2 regions of the Salibacterium sp. K-3 genome follow, and region 1 is predicted to be linked to the other one. Evidence: riboswitches for the same ligand, from Rfam matches in the RefSeq annotation. Region 1 holds a riboswitch; the other holds the start of a gene.
What was found. A riboswitch is a leader RNA that binds a small molecule or an ion and turns the genes downstream of it on or off. The one in region 1 is predicted to bind thiamine pyrophosphate.
Positions count from the first base shown of each region.

Region 2: another riboswitch for thiamine pyrophosphate. It lies ahead of tenA (thiaminase II); the one in region 1 lies ahead of thiD (bifunctional hydroxymethylpyrimidine kinase/phosphomethylpyrimidine kinase).

Region 1 is NZ_JBSVZE010000003.1:46,665-49,905, reverse strand. Features, by position in the region: gene coaW (type II pantothenate kinase) at 71-913, shown strand; gene ACW9JV_RS15855 (MarR family winged helix-turn-helix transcriptional regulator) at 942-1,400, shown strand; TPP riboswitch at 1,454-1,563, shown strand; gene thiD (bifunctional hydroxymethylpyrimidine kinase/phosphomethylpyrimidine kinase) at 1,638-2,462, shown strand; gene thiM (hydroxyethylthiazole kinase) at 2,466-3,241, shown strand, end outside.
Region 2 is NZ_JBSVZE010000001.1:581,775-585,015, forward strand. Features, by position in the region: gene ACW9JV_RS02680 (ECF transporter S component) at 1-557, opposite strand, end outside; gene tenA (thiaminase II) at 554-1,252, opposite strand; TPP riboswitch at 1,380-1,487, opposite strand; gene ACW9JV_RS02690 (hypothetical protein) at 1,568-1,693, opposite strand; gene ACW9JV_RS02695 (putative bifunctional diguanylate cyclase/phosphodiesterase) at 1,785-3,241, opposite strand, start outside.

The DNA of each region.
Region 1 (3,241 bases):
TTTTGGTATAAAATATACGAAGATATCGTAAAGTCACGGGAGGAGAGACAGAAAGGGGAAGGCAGAGCCGATGAACAGGCAGTATGTAGGTATTGATGCCGGCGGAACACTTGCGAAGATCGTATATACGAAAAACGACAGGATACAATATAAGAAAATGAGAACCGACCAGATCGATGAGATCATTGATTGGATACATAACCGCTTTTCAGAGCCGGAAATACATATAACAGGTGGGAAGGCGGGGGTGCTGGCTGCAGCATTTCCGGAACGGATTATCAAAGTCAATGAATTTGAGGCGACCTGTGCAGGAGTGCGCCGGCTGCTTGAACAGCAGGGTCTGGACTCCGCTGTCGGAAGCCGGTTTCTTGTAACCAACGTTGGAACAGGAACTTCGATACATTATGTTTCCGGGGAAAGGTATGAACGTATCGGAGGAAGCGGTATGGGAGGCGGAACCCTCCTCGGCCTGTCTTATCTGCTTACAGGTGAAGATGACTTTGAAACCATTTTAAAAATGGGCCGGGAAGGGGACGGACCATCGTTGAATATGACCGTGGCTGACATTTACTCCCACGAGACACCACCGATTCCCGGAGAACTCACTGCCAGTAATTTTGGAAATACAGCTAATATGAAAGAATCGACATTTTCCAACGAAGATTATATTGCAGCGATTGTAAGAATGATCGGCGAAACGATTACGACCATGAGTGTGCAGGCTGCGGAACGTCTGGATACGAATGCTGTTGTTTATATTGGTTCGACATTCGCGGGCCATGATACACTAAAAGAGATAATAAAAGGCTACACACAATTACGGGGAAAAGAACCTTACTTCCTGCCGCAGGGAGAGTACAGCGGAGCGGTCGGAGCGCTGCTGCACAACGGACGGATCAATGCTGTCCTGTAACGGGGAAGAGAAAAGGGGATAATCAATCATGAATACACAGGAATATAGACGAATCTATTTGGAATCCATCGATTCACTGGAAAATATAGTGAAATACCTGCAGCCGAAACTGCCGATCCTGAGTAAACTGCAGCTCACATCCCGCCAGGAATCCATGATGATATTGTTTATCCGGCACGAAGGGATGACGCTTGGGGAAATGGCGGAGCGGCTCGGTATTTCAAAAAGCGCGGTCACCCAATCCGTAAATAAACTCGAAAATGAAGATCTGTTGATCCGTTTCATCAATGAAAACAACCGCAGGGAAGTAACGATGAGTCTCGGAGAAACCGGGAAACAGCTGAAAAAAGAATTTGACATGTTCGAAACGTCTATCGTCCAGGATTATTTGACTCAGCTTGAACTGGAGGAGCTGAAACAAATGCTCAGCACCTTCAGGAAGTTCGAAGCCATTATTAAAGAAGGAGAGAAGAACAGCAGCAGCTGATTGACAGGTTTGATTCCTGTCCAGTAGGATATATATAAAGACGTATTGATACAACTATCCACTAGGGGCGCTGAACACAGCTGAGATGATGCTTTTTTCGGGCATCGGTCCCTCAGAACCTGATATGGCTAGTACCATCGGAGGAAAGTGGAGCGAACGCACAGATGGATAAACGATGAATGTGCAGCCGCTCTTCCTGAAGAAGAGCGGCTTTTCTTATTGAAGGAGGAAAAAAATATGAATGATATTCCGAGTGTCCTGTCTATTGCCGGCACTGATCCAAGCGGCGGTGCTGGTATTCATGCGGATCTGAAAACATTTCAGGAGTGTAAAGTCTACGGCATGGCAGTGGTGACGTCAGTCATCGCCCAGAATACCGAAGGAGTGCAGAACGTATGGCATCTGCCGATTGATGCACTGGAAGAACAGATTATGGCCGTCCTTGAAGATATCAGGCCTGACGTTATTAAAACAGGCATGATTGCCACCCCGGAGATGATCGAAAAGACGGCAAAGCTGCTGGAGAACGCAGATATTCCCCTCGTCATTGATCCTGTGATGGTGGCCACCAGCGGAGATTCATTGATGGAGGACGAATCCACGTCCATCATGAAAAACAAACTGTTTCCACTGGCTGCAGTCGCCACGCCGAATATGGATGAAGCCAGGCTGCTTACCGGCATGGACATTCAGACCCGGGAAGATGTTGAAAAAGCAGCAAAGATGCTTGTCGAAGATATGGGGGTCTCCGCAGCCGTAATAAAAGGCGGTCATAAGGCAGGAGATGCCGAGGATATTATCTACTACAATGGAGAAGTGGATGTCGTAAGCGTGCCCAGAACAAAGACACATCACACCCATGGCACCGGATGCACCTTTTCTGCAGCGATCGCGGCTCATCTTGCCCGCGGGCAGGAAGTGAAAGAGGCGATCCGTAACAGTAAGACCTTTATTACCCATGCAGTATCACAAACGCTCGGTATCGGGAAAGGAAACGGTCCGGTCAATCACTGGGGATCGAGATTTTCCCGGGAGGACCTGCTGCACGAAGGAAGGAGGTAAAAAATGAAAGCAAAAGAAGTCGGAGCTTTTTTAGACCAGGTAAGAAACCAAAAACCACTGATTTACAATATTACGAACAAGGTAGTGGCTGGTTTTAACGCCAACGGCCTGCTGGCTGTCGGCGCATCCCCGGTGATGGCGGACGCCCCGGACGAAGCAGCCGATATGGCGGCTGCAGCGGATGCCCTTGTGCTGAATATCGGAACCCTTCATCCGGAACAGGTGGAAAGTATGTATACTGCCGGCAGAGCGGCTTCCCAAAAAGGCATTCCGGTTGTGCTGGATCCTGTCGGAGCAGGAGCGACGCCGTACCGGACCAACACTGCCCGCGATCTGCTGCGGCAGCTGGATGTGACGCTGCTCCGCGGCAACGTTGGGGAGATTTCTGCCATCGCTGGACTGGATAGTGAGATGAAAGGAGTAGACGTATCCGGCACCAATAAGGATACGGCTGTCATTGCAGAATATGCAGCTGATACCCTCGGCCTTCCGGCGGCCGTCACCGGGCCGGTGGATGCGGTATCCAACGGCAGGGATACGTATCATATCTACAACGGACATTCCATGATGGCAAGAATAACCGGAAGCGGCTGCCTTGCCAGTGCAGTGGCGGCCTCCTTTTTAACGGCATCGGAAGACGTCGTCAAAGGAGCGGCGGCGGCTCTCGGGTTTTACGGCACAGCAGCAGAACGGGCGGAAGGCTTTGCGGCCAATCAAGGTCCGGGGACCTTCCAGATTGAACTGTTGAATGCGCTGTATCACGTCGGGGAACTTGATCT
Region 2 (3,241 bases), on a different contig from region 1:
CCGATGGCAAAGTTATGCAGCACCCCGGTCCGGACCAGCGCGTAAGTTAGATAATGACTGCCCCAGCCTGCTAGCAGCATGCCGCTTAAGAGCATCGTACCAAGCATGAGCCAGACGACAACCGCTGCGTACTGGCTGTAACCGTACATGGCGAACTGGGTCAGGAAGCTGGCGGCTGTGCCGGCCATGCCGGCCAGCATCAGCACGGGCAGTTTGAAACTGCGGTAGCGGAATATGGCAAAAATGAGTTCCGCACCGATTCCCTGGGTGAAACCAAGGATAAGAACAGACCCGGCGTTAACAGATCCGACCATGACTTCGGTTCCGGCTGCGATCATTTCGGCAGCAAGAGCTGCTCCCGGTTTCTGGATGATAAGCGCACAGACGACGGGGGCCATGATCCAGAAACCGGCCATCAATCCGCCGCCCACCGGACCGAGTAAACCGGTGACGAGCTGCCCGAGGAAGATCCAGAGGAGATACAGTACGCCGAAGACGGCGGAAATAAAAGCCATGACAACAATTTCACGGAGATTCATGGTGCGGGTCTGCTTCATTTTTCTGCACTCTCCGGCTTTTTATTTTCAGCGAACGGCCAATCCTCTGCTTTATAAGCCATATCAAAAAACATGTACTCGAGCTGGCAGCCATCCACGAAATGTTCTTCCCAGCGTTTCACCTCTTCGTCGGAAGCTTTTTCTGCCATGGCATCCAGTTTATCCAGATATTCCTGCATACGCGGCTCTTCCTGTTTCCCGTAAAATGAAATCCAGCCGTAGAACGGATGTGTTTCATCCGGGTTGTATTCCTCGACAAGTCGTTCTCCAACATATAGATAAATCCAGGGGCACGGCAGGGTGGCGGCGATAATATCCCCGATATTGCCTTCATAGGCGGTGTGAAGCATATGTTTGGCGTAATGCTGTGCGACGGGCGCGAGCGGATATCCCTGCAGCTCATCGTAGCCTACGCCGGCCTGGTCGCATAAATTGTGGTGGGGGTGGATCTCGCTGTTTAAAATGAATCCGATGCCGGTGTGAAACATCTCCATGTCTTCGCGGGTGCTGCATTTTGCCATGCCGAGCGCACGCGCCTGTATCATGGCGTTCAGGTACTCATAATCCTGTTTCACATAATGAATCAACTGTTCCTTTTCCAAATGACCGTTTCCGATGCCTTGAATGAACGGGTGGTCATAGCACGCCTCAAAAATGTGGTTCGTTTTCTGCCTCAGTTTCTCTGAAAATCGCATTCTTTCATCTCCTGCCTTTCTGTGATTATTCACATAAAAAGAGCCGCTCCGGAAATGGAGCGGCTCTGTTATAGGAGATATTATGGATGAGATGGTGCACACAGGAGCGCACCACTGTCCACAGACAGATCTGCCGGCTCCACTTCCCTTCGCTGGTACTAACCAGATCAGGTTCAAAGGGACCAAGGAATCGAGCATTCCTTATCTCAGCTTTACAGCGCCCCCAGCGGACTCGTTTTATGCAATTGTCTGCATCATATCACGCGCACACAGAATTGTCAAAATTTTTCACGGAAAAAATGATGCAGCGTACATCTATTTTTTTCTCATCTGTTTCGCTTTATTGACGGCCGTCGACGCTGCCTGTTTTGCTTTTTCCCGGTTTTTTTCATCTTTCAGATATTCCTTGGCAGTCGAGAATAATTTCTTTTTCAGGCTCATCAGAATACTCCCTTCTGTGATAGAATACGTTATTTCTCTTATTCCCGCGCCGGGGGAGGCTGAAACAATATGCTTTAACGCCGCCCTTTTCTCATCGAAAGGATTCGTAAATGCCGGCGTCTATCCATTGGCTGCCTCTGCCTATGAGAAAACCCTGGACGGCATCACAGGAATGAGAGTGGAGCCAGTGCCACTGCTCCATCGTTTCCACTCCTTCAGCGATCACTTTCATATTCAAATCATGGGCCAGTGTCACCACCGCTCGCACGATAGCTCCTTTGGACCAGGAGGCAGGAAGGTCCTGGATAAACGAACGGTCAATTTTAATCAGATCGAACGGCAGGGTGCCGATATAGTTCATCGAAGAATACCCGGAGCCGAAATCATCGAGTGCCAGTCTGATCCCGGTTTCTTTCCATTTGGTAAGCGTCGGGACCAGGTCGTGAAGATTATCAATGGTGGCGGATTCTGTGAGCTCGAGTGTGATCAAACGAGGATCAATATCAAAGCGGGTGAGCGTGTCGATGACGTAATCTTCAAATCCCGGGTCATGAAACTGGCGGAAAGACACATTTACGGATACACTGTACATGCTTTTTCCATAATCCTGTCTTTCTTTTAACATCCGGCATGCTTCTTTTAACACCCAGCGGCCGAGAGGGTGGATCAAACTGGAATTTTCAGCGGCCGGGATGAATTCGCCGGGGGAAATATATCCATGATCCGGATGCTCCCAGCGCAGAAGGGCCTCGAAACCGAAAGGAGTCCCGTCCGTAACAGAAAGCTGCGGCTGGAAGATCAAGTACAGTTCTTCTGACTGGACTGCATGATGCAGGTCCCGCTGCAGTTTGATATAGGAAAGGGAAGCGTCGGCAAGGGCTTGTGTATAGATGGAGAGCGACGACCCTTCGGTTTCTTTTGCTTTCTGCATGGCCATATTGGCCTCCTGAAGCAGCTGCGGTGCCGGTTTTCTGTGGGAAGCCGGATGTTCGCTGACACCGATGCTGATTTCCAGATAGATAGGTTCATGATGATACAGAAACGGTTCGTTCACATCAGCAGGAAGCATCTGTTTTAGCCGGTCATAGATTTCCGGACCTGCCACGATCACAAATTCATCGCTGTTTATCCGGTAGACCCGTCCGTCTGATCCGCACCGGGAAAGAAGCCGGCTGGCATAGGAAATCAATATGTATGCAGCGCCTTCCCTGCCGAAATAACTGTTGATCCGCTTGAATTCATCAATGTTAATCAGAAATACATAATACCTGCCGTTCCACTCTTTTTGATGTTCATCAAAGCTTTTGGCATTCGGCAGGCCGGTCAGCTCGTCAAAGTATGCCGCCTGATAATAGTCGTTGTAAAAGCGGTAATGACTTTTCAAAAAGAGGTTTACCAGAAGCAGGAGCATATCAAAAAACAGGATGCCGGCCGATCCAAGTGCTTCGTAAAACAGGCTCATCGCCATGACAAAACTGGGGAGAAAGACGGATATATAAATAACAAGGTACAAAAGGGATACTGTCACTCTGTTTTTGGCTGAAACTT